Regions from separate parts of the Enterococcus sp. DIV0755b genome, predicted to be linked through region 2. Evidence: predicted binding sites of a transcription regulator. Region 2 holds the regulator's gene; each other region holds the start of a gene.
The links. Region 2 encodes CtsR, which represses protease genes until heat stress. Its sites were predicted from a motif close to TTGGTCAAAAAAGGTCAAANA; they were not measured.
Positions count from the first base shown of each region.

Region 1: a site for CtsR is predicted at 1,989-2,009, ahead of IGI65_RS07880 (ATP-dependent Clp protease ATP-binding subunit). Genes of this name have one in related genera too.
Region 3: a site for CtsR is predicted at 1,145-1,165, ahead of clpB (ATP-dependent chaperone ClpB). Genes of this name have one in related genera too.

Region 1 covers NZ_JBIOQN010000001.1:1,663,857-1,667,134, forward strand. The annotation lists gene IGI65_RS07880 (ATP-dependent Clp protease ATP-binding subunit) at 1-1,883, opposite strand, end outside; gene IGI65_RS07885 (phosphocarrier protein HPr) at 2,324-2,590, shown strand; gene ptsP (phosphoenolpyruvate--protein phosphotransferase) at 2,590-3,278, shown strand, end outside.
Region 2 covers NZ_JBIOQN010000001.1:471,467-474,744, reverse strand. The annotation lists rRNA gene rrf (5S ribosomal RNA) at 1-108, shown strand, start outside; tRNA gene IGI65_RS02425 (tRNA-Val) at 117-189, shown strand; tRNA gene IGI65_RS02420 (tRNA-Lys) at 193-265, shown strand; tRNA gene IGI65_RS02415 (tRNA-Leu) at 276-357, shown strand; tRNA gene IGI65_RS02410 (tRNA-Thr) at 364-436, shown strand; tRNA gene IGI65_RS02405 (tRNA-Gly) at 447-518, shown strand; tRNA gene IGI65_RS02400 (tRNA-Leu) at 532-617, shown strand; tRNA gene IGI65_RS02395 (tRNA-Arg) at 627-700, shown strand; tRNA gene IGI65_RS02390 (tRNA-Pro) at 721-794, shown strand; tRNA gene IGI65_RS02385 (tRNA-Arg) at 866-939, shown strand; gene IGI65_RS02380 (CtsR family transcriptional regulator) at 1,359-1,826, shown strand; gene IGI65_RS02375 (ATP-dependent Clp protease ATP-binding subunit) at 1,832-3,278, shown strand, end outside.
Region 3 covers NZ_JBIOQN010000001.1:2,032,841-2,036,118, reverse strand. The annotation lists gene IGI65_RS09760 (pilin N-terminal domain-containing protein) at 1-511, shown strand, start outside; gene IGI65_RS09755 (hypothetical protein) at 660-1,088, shown strand; gene clpB (ATP-dependent chaperone ClpB) at 1,288-3,278, shown strand, end outside.

The DNA.
Region 1 (3,278 bases), 1.2 Mb from region 2:
AAGAACTCAGGTGAGAAGTAGTTATTTAGTTGGTTTAAAACAGAACGAGTAACACCTTCTCTTGCTGCGGCAAAACCAACACTTGCTTCAACATTGCCAGTACCTGCGTTACTTGTCATGATGATCAAAGTATCTTTAAAGCTAACCGTGCGACCTTGTGCGTCTGTTAAGCGGCCATCATCTAAAATTTGTAAGAACATGTGTAAAACATCAGGGTGGGCTTTTTCAATTTCGTCTAATAAAATTAAACTGTAAGGGTTACGACGAACTTTTTCTGTTAATTGACCGGCTTCTTCATAACCGACATAACCAGGAGGAGAACCGATTAATTTCGCCACACTATGTTTTTCCATGTATTCTGACATATCAAAGCGAATCATAGAATCTTCAGAACCAAACATTTCGTAGGCCAGTTGTTTTGCTAATTCTGTTTTACCAACACCAGTAGGTCCGACAAATAAAAATGAACCAATTGGACGATTCTTTTTACTTAAACCGACCCGATTACGACGAATTGCTTTGGCTACTTTATCAATAGCTTCATCTTGGCCGATAACATGTTCTTTTAAGTCATGGCTAAGGTTTTTCAATTGCGTTTGTTCTTTTTCTTTTAATTCGCCAACAGGAATACCTGTTCGTTCTTCGACGATTTGTTCCATATCTTTTTCAGTGATTGTTGGTGTTTCTTCATCACTGATTTGTTTGTTTTTCATTTCTTCTAATTTGTTAATTTGATCGCGATAGTAGGCTGCTTTTTCGAAATCTTCTTCTTGGGATGCTTGTTGTTTTTGTGCTTGCGCATCTTGCAATTTCTTTTCAATCGCTTTTGGATCTACCAATTGAATAGTTAAGTTTTTCTTAGAGCCAGATTCATCTAGTAAGTCAATTGCTTTATCTGGTAAGAATCGATCTTGGATATAGCGGTTTGATAGAATTGCAGCAGCTTTTATTGCTTCATCAGTATATTTTACATGATGATAATCTTCATAACGTGGTTGCAAACCTTTTAAAATCGCAATTGTTTCTTCAACAGAAGGTTCATCCACTCGAACTGGCTGCATCCGACGTTCTAAGGCAGCGTCTTTTTCAATGATACGGTACTCATTTAAGGTTGTAGCACCTACCATTTGTAGTTCACCACGGGCTAAAGCAGGTTTTAAAATATTGCCTGCGTCCATATTGCCATCACCAGCAGAACCAGCACCGACAATTTCGTGAACTTCATCGATGAATAAGATAACATTTTCAGCTTGCTTAATTTCATCGATTAATTTTTGCATTCTTTCTTCAAATTGACCGCGAATACCTGTACCTTGAACTAAAGAAGCGACATCTAAACGAATTACTTCTTTATCCATTAATTTTTGTGGTACATCGCCATCGACGATTTTTTGTGCCAAACCTTCAACCACGGCTGTTTTACCAACACCAGGCTCACCGATTAAAACAGGATTGTTTTTTGTACGGCGATTTAAAATTTCGATTACACGTTTAATTTCATCGTCACGACCAACAACAGGATCGATGTCACCATTGCGGGCTTGTTCGGTAATGTTAATACCATATTCACCTAATAGTCCGTTGGCTCCTTGGTTTTGACGAGGGGGTTGCCCACCGTTAAAGTTATTGCCACCACCAAATTGGGTAGGGGGAGTTTGATCTCCAGGATTTCTTGGTTGCATTTGTTGCGACATTTGACGGAACAAATCATCAAGACTTCCAAAGCCAAATGGATCTTGTGCCATCATATTTGTTTGACTACCAGTTTGATTTTTCAATTTTTGGTAGCAACTTTGGCAGTAATCTAATTGCTTTCTTTGGCCATTTACATTTGCGTATAAATGAATGGTTGCTTCATTTTTGCCACAGTTTTGACAAAGCATAAATAATTCACGACCTTTCATGGATTTACTTTCAATTATTATTGTAACGCGCTTTTTTTAATGAGTAAAAAGATACACCTAAAAAGCGGGGTCAAGTCAAAGTTATCTTTGACCTTTATTGACCATAACTGTATTATACTAAAATTATTGTAGGGTGCAAGTAATTTGTCTGCTTCTATTATAAGAAGATAATTTTTGCTAGTAAGTCAGCATCTTTTGTTTAATAACAAAGAGATCGGAATTGCTTTAAATAAAGGAAGAAAAATTTTCAAATTTAATTGGACTAGATATCTTTTAGTTAATATGAGAGAAAACGGTTGTACGATTGTAAAAAAAATGGTAATCTTAACAGTTGAAAGGGCCTTTTTTGATGATTTATTTCCACTATTAAAAAAGAAAACCCTCACAAAAAACTTGTTTCACAAAGGAGACCGATTAATATGGAAAAAAAAGATTTTCACGTAGTTGCAGAAACAGGGATTCACGCACGTCCCGCTACATTATTAGTACAAACTGCTAGCAAATTTAACTCTGACATTAACTTAGAGTACAAAGGCAAATCAGTAAATCTTAAATCTATCATGGGCGTTATGTCTCTTGGTGTTGGCCAAGGCTCTGACGTAACAATCACAGCAGAAGGTGCTGACGAAGCAGACGCAATGGCTGCAATCGTTGAAACAATGAAGAAAGAAGGATTATCTGAATAATGGTTGAAATGCTAAAAGGGATCGCCGCCAGTGACGGAGTTGCCGTTGCGAAAGCTTACCTGCTAGTTCAACCGGATTTATCCTTTAACAAAATTTCAGTAGAAGATACTGAAGCAGAAGCAAAAAGATTAGACGATGCTTTAGCAAAATCTACTGAAGAATTACAACAAATTCGGGAAAAAGCAGCGCAAAGTTTGGGCGAAGCAGAAGCTCAAGTATTTGACGCCCATTTGATGGTCTTATCTGACCCTGAAATGATTGGTCAAATTAAACAAAACGTGAAAGATAACAAAGTCAATGCAGAAGCTGCATTGAAAGAAGTTACTGACATGTATATTGGCATGTTTGAAGCAATGGATGACAATGCTTACATGCAAGAACGCGCAGCTGATATCCGTGACGTTGCCAAACGTGTCTTAGCACACTTATTAGGAGTTACTTTACCAAATCCTTCAATGATTAATGAAGAAGTTGTTGTGGTTGCCCACGACTTAACACCAAGTGATACTGCACAATTAGACCGGAAATTCGTTAAAGCTTTTGTTACTGACATTGGCGGACGGACTTCTCACTCTGCTATCATGGCTCGTTCTCTTGAAATTCCTGCAATTGTAGGAACAAAAGAAATTACAGCTAAAGTTAAAGCAGGTGACATCCTAGCTGTTAACGGTATTATCGGTGACGTCAT
Region 2 (3,278 bases):
CGATAGCGAGAAGGATACACCTGTAACCATGCCGAACACAGAAGTTAAGCTTCTTAGCGCCGATTGTAGTGAAGGGTTTCCCTTTGTGAGAGTAGGACGTCGCCACGCGAACTTATGGGGGTTTAGCTCAGCTGGGAGAGCATCTGCCTTACAAGCAGAGGGTCAGCGGTTCGAACCCGTTAACCCCCATATGAGCCGTTAGCTCAGTTGGTAGAGCATCTGACTTTTAATCAGAGGGTCACAGGTTCGAGCCCTGTACGGCTCATAAGAAATATGCGGGTGTGGCGGAATTGGCAGACGCACCAGATTTAGGATCTGGCGCCTTACGGCGTGGGGGTTCAAGTCCCTTCACCCGCATAAAAGGCCGGCTTAGCTCAGTTGGTAGAGCATCTGATTTGTAATCAGAGGGTCGAGGGTTCAAGTCCTTTAGCCGGCATCAATACCATGCGGAAATAGCTCAGTGGTAGAGCACCACCTTGCCAAGGTGGGGGTCGCGGGTTCGAACCCCGTTTTCCGCTTTGCTTTAAACAAGCCGGGGTGGCGGAACTGGCAGACGCACAGGACTTAAAATCCTGCGGTGAGTGATCACCGTACCGGTTCGATTCCGGTCCTCGGCATTATAAGATGCGCCCATAGCTCAACTGGATAGAGTGTTTGACTACGGATCAAAAGGTTAGGGGTTCGACTCCTCTTGGGCGCGTAGTCTTTTTATTTTTTTATCGGGAAGTAGCTCAGCTTGGTAGAGCACTTGGTTTGGGACCAAGGGGTCGCAGGTTCGAATCCTGTCTTCCCGATTTTTTTATTTTAGTCTTTCTTTCTTTTAGAATTTAGGCTATAATATTATCAAACTTAATTTAATAATTATGCGCCCATAGCTCAACTGGATAGAGTGTTTGACTACGGATCAAAAGGTTAGGGGTTCGACTCCTCTTGGGCGCGTCTTAACGAAATCATATTACTGATTTCGTTTTTTTGTTTTCTTGAAATTTGAAATATTACGCTAATTTTTCTTCTGCGTAACTAAGTGATGTTGGTATAATCATGTGGTGGTTTTGAATTTGTAAATATTTCAGCTATGTTAGATAAGTTATGCATTATTATTTATTCAAATGAATAGAAAGGGAAATTAATCGTATTAGTTAGTTTCCATGTTTATACGATTTCTTTTTTAATTTTTACATTCTTGGGATTTACGGTAAAATAAGATAGAAGTTTCTTTTATTTTCTCTAAAATTGCGCTTTTATCCAGATAAGGGCTAATTCTTAACAGAATATTGTGTTACAATCGTGTTCCTTTAATTATCTTACTAAGTTGGGTATAATTAAGGTCAGAATTAGTCAAGGGAGGAAAACGAATGATGAGTCGTCACAATACTTCCGATTTAATAGAAGCCTATTTGAAAAAAATTCTGGAAGATAGCGAAATGATCGAAATCCGACGTACCGAGATGGCTGATTTGTTTAACTGTGTGCCATCCCAAATTAACTATGTTATTAATACTCGCTTTACCATTCAAAGAGGGTATGTAGTAGAGAGTAAACGTGGTGGTGGCGGTTATATCCGGATTGAAAAAATTAAAATTTCAGATAATCATCGCTTCTTAGAGCAAGTTGATCAGCTTTTTGCAGATGAATTAGGCGAAAAAGATGCATTAGCAATTATTCAAAAATTGTATGAAGAAGATATTTTAACAAAAACTGAAGGTAATTTGATTTTAGCTGCTTTAGCTAAAAATACGTTAGGACATTTTAAAAATGAAGATGAAATTCGCGCTAGCATGCTCCACGCGGTGTTGGAACGATTAAGTTATGAAGATAGGAAGTGAGTCAGATGGATGAATTATTTACAGAAAAAGCCAAAGCAGTTTTAACGATTGCCCAAGAAGAAGCCAAAACGTTTAAACATCAATCCGTTGGTTCAGAGCATTTGTTACTGGCTTTGATTATTGAACAAGACGGCATTGCCGGTAAAGTCTTGCGGGAAATGAATATTTCAGAAAACGATATAAGAGAAGAAATTGAGCACTTAACTGGTTATGGTACGATGAAATCTTATCCAGCCGGTGCATATTTACCTTATTCACCTCGAGCAAAGCAAATTTTTGCTTATGCTGGTGATGAAGCCAAACGCCTAGGGGCTCCTAATATTGGGACGGAACATTTATTGTTAGGTCTTTTACGAGATGATGAAATTTTAGCTTCTCGCATTATGATCAATCTCGGTTTGAGTTTAGCCAAAATGCGCCAAATTTTGAAAAAGAAAATGGGAGTTAGCGAAAGCAAAGCCCCTAATAATAGTTTAGGCGGCCGTCGTCGTTCTACTCAAGGTACAAAAGGAACACAACAAGGAACTCCAACACTTGATGGTTTAGCTCGTGATCTGACTAAATTAGCGCGGGAAAATCGTCTAGATCCTGTAGTTGGCCGAAGCAAAGAAGTAAAACGTCTGATTCAAATTCTTTCTCGTCGAACTAAAAATAATCCTGTTCTAGTTGGCGAACCAGGTGTTGGTAAAACAGCTATAGCAGAAGGGCTAGCGCAACAAATCGTTCGCGGTGAAGTTCCAGAAGATATGCAACAAAAACGTTTGATGATGTTAGATATGGGTTCACTTGTAGCCGGTACAAAATATCGTGGTGAATTTGAAGACCGGATGAAAAAAATCATTGACGAAATTTATCACGATGGTCAAATTATCTTATTTATCGATGAACTGCATACTTTAATTGGCGCAGGGGGAGCAGAAGGTGCCATTGATGCTTCTAATATTTTAAAACCAGCGTTAGCGCGCGGCGAATTGCAAACAATCGGTGCCACCACACTGGATGAGTATCAAAAATATATTGAAAAAGACTCCGCTTTGGAACGGCGTTTTGCGCGTGTGCAAGTTGATGAGCCAACTCCTGAAGAAGCAGAAGAAATCTTAAAAGGCTTACGTCCGCGCTACGAAGAACACCATGGCGTTGAAATTTCTGACGATGCTTTGCATGCAGCTGTCCAATTATCAGTACGTTACATCAACTCGCGGCAATTACCGGATAAAGCGATTGACTTAATGGATGAGTCTGCGGCGAAAGTCCGCTTAGATAAAGCTGACGAACCTTCTGAAATTATTGGCTTACAAGAAGATATTGCTAACTTAATGAGTGAAAAAGAAGAAGCGATTCAAAATCAAAACTTTGAAGCAGCTGCTCGTCTACGACAAAAAGAGAAGAAATTAAGCCAACGTTTAGCAGAATTAGCCTTTGCGGAAACAAAAGAAGCATCTGGTTTTGCAG
Region 3 (3,278 bases), 1.6 Mb from region 2:
TACAGGGGCCCGTTTCTTACCTTCTGGAACATTTTATTTTGAAGAGTTAGAAAGTGCTGAAGGTTTTGTGATCGGAAATGAAGAAAAAAGAATTAAAATTGAAATACCCGAGTCTTGGTATGATGAAGAGGGAAATTACTTGCCGGTTTTAATTGATGGACAACCAATGTTAGAAAATCCTGATGGTGAGGTCCCTGAACAAGCGATGGAAGAAAAGACACCCCGTGTTTATAATATAAAAGAAACCACAACGGAGTCTTCCACCACGCCGCCAACTCAGACAGAAGAAACAACTATTACACCGACACCGCAAACGCCGCAAACGCCAACTAGTACGCGTAGTCGTTTACCGCAAACACTTGGTCAATTAGTCGATACGGTCGCTACAACTGCAAGACGGATGTTACCAAGAACCAATGAAGGAAAAGCAGCATTCTCTTTATTAGGAGTTGTTGTTGCAGGTGGGGCAGTCTTCTTATGGAAGAAAAAAAATGATAAAGATGATAAGTAATTTATATGAAAAAAGCCGGAGAAATTTGAAGTGATCTCCAAAAGTGAGACTTTTTCGGAGTAGAGAATTCTACTCCGGCTTTTTTTTTGCCAAATATTTTGACAGTATCAGACTTTTTTTCGTTGTTAAGAAAAAAGGAGAAAAATAGATGTATCTTGTCGTGAGTCCAAATCAATTAGGCTATTTTAAACCGGAAACAACAGCGGTACGGTTAAAAAATTTTTTAAAAAAGAGCGAAGATGAAAAACGTTTTTTAACTTATTTACACTTCATTGAAATTTGCAGTAAATTATTTATAAAAGTCCAGCCATTACAGCCTGAGTTATATCAAAATGAGGTTATTTCGATCTTTCAAAAAGAAAGATGGGAACCGTTTTTAGCAGAATACTTATTATTTTTTCAACCATTTTTTAAAGATGAACGATGGGTTTATATGGTGCGCAAGTTGCGGCAATTTCAACGCCTTTCTTTAGTCAGACTATTAAAGATGGTGTTTTTTTGCTACTGGGAAAAAATAAATGCAGTTGATGAATTGTGCCGAAAGTTTAACTATTCAGCTCTTGAAAATTCCAGTTAATAAAGGCAACAGATTTTTCTAAAAAGAATAAAAAAATTGTTATAATGCAGACTTAGTTTTTGACCTTTACTGACCAAATAGGTATAATATTGTTGTGAGTAAAAAATCTTCTTGCGGTATTTATGCCAAAATAGGCGGATAGTAGTATGATAGAAGTAGTAAAACTCACTTTAATGATGAACTTTAGGAGGAATGGCAAATGAATATTGAAAAAATGACGACAACGCTACAAGAAGCGATTGCACAAGCGCAACAGATTGCAGTGACCCGTCATCATCAAGAAATCGACATTGCTCATTTATGGAAAATTTTCTTACAACCCAATCATTTTGGGCGTAATTTTTATACAGATGCTGGTGTCGATGTGGCAGGTTTTGAACGAGAAGTCGACAAAGCACTTGATGAGTATCCTAGTGTTGCAGGTGGTAACGTCGCTTATGGTCAAAGTATGAGTCAAAATCTCTTCAATTTATTGAATGAAGCAGATCAATTACGGGAAAGTTTCGGTGATGAATTTTTAGCAACTGAAATTGTAATTTTAGCCCTTATGAAATTGAAAAATTATCGTTTGACGAAATACTTGACGAGTCAAGGTGTGACAGAAAAAGAATTGCGTCAAAATATTGAGTCAATGCGAGGAGGGGAAAAAGTGACCTCAAAAAATCAAGAAGAGCAATATAAAGCACTGGAAAAATATGGTGTCGATTTAGTTCAACAAGTTAAAGCTGGTAAAATGGATCCCATTATCGGCCGGGATGAAGAAATTCGCGATGTTATTCGGATTTTATCCCGCAAAACAAAAAATAACCCTGTTCTAATTGGTGAACCTGGGGTGGGGAAAACAGCCATTGTTGAAGGGTTAGCTCAACGTATTGTTCGCAAAGATGTCCCTGAAAATCTAAAAGACAAAACAATCTTCTCACTAGATATGGGTTCATTAATTGCCGGAGCAAAATTTCGCGGTGAATTCGAAGAACGATTAAAAGCTGTTTTAAAAGAAGTAAAAAAAGCAGATGGTCGTATTATTTTATTCATTGATGAAATTCATAATATTGTTGGAGCTGGTAAAACAGAAGGTAGTATGGATGCTGGTAATTTATTAAAACCCATGTTAGCTCGAGGAGAGTTACACATGATTGGTGCTACTACCTTAGATGAATACCGGCAATATATGGAAAAAGATAAAGCATTAGAACGCCGTTTCCAAAAAGTATTGGTGGCAGAGCCAACCGTTGAAGATACTATCTCTATTTTGCGGGGCTTAAAAGAACGTTTTGAAATTCATCACAGCGTTAATATTCACGACAATGCGCTAGTTGCAGCAGCGACTCTTTCTGATCGTTATATTACTGATCGTTTTTTACCTGATAAAGCAATTGATTTGGTAGATGAAGCGAGTGCTACGATTCGCGTTGAAATGAATTCAATGCCAACAGAATTAGACCAAGTCACGAGACGTTTGATGCAATTAGAAATTGAAGAAGCTGCTTTGAAAAAAGAAAGTGATGACGCTTCTAAGAAACGTCTCGAAATACTACAAGCAGAATTGGCTGAATTACGTGAAGAAGCCAATGCAATGAAGATGCAATGGGAAACAGAAAAAGAAGAAGTAAATAAAATCACGACAAAACGTTCTGAAATTGATAAAGCAAAGCATGAATTAGAAGATGCTGAAAATAATTATGATTTAGAACGGGCAGCTGTTTTACGTCACGGTACTATTCCCCAATTAGAAAAAGAGTTGGCGGATCTTGAGGAAAAAGGTATCGATGATCACGTACGTCTAGTACAAGAATCAGTGACAGAAGAAGAAATCGCAACTGTTGTTGGTCGCATGACGGGTATCCCGGTTACTAAGCTAGTAGAAGGGGAACGAGAAAAATTAATGAAGTTAAATGAAACACTTCATCATCGTGTCATCGGTCAAGACGAAGCGGTAAATGCGGTTAGTGATGCGGTAATTCGCTCCCGAGCAGGCTTACAAGATCCAAACCGACCATTAGGTTCTTTCTTATTCTTAGGTCCAACCGGTGTCGGGAAAACAGAATTAGCCAAAGCCCTAGCAGAAAACTTATTTGATTCTGAAGATCACATGGTACGAATTGATATGAGTGAATATATGGAAAAACATTCAGTCTCTCGTCTTGTTGGAGCACCTCCAGGTTATGTAGGCTATGAAGAAGGTGGCCA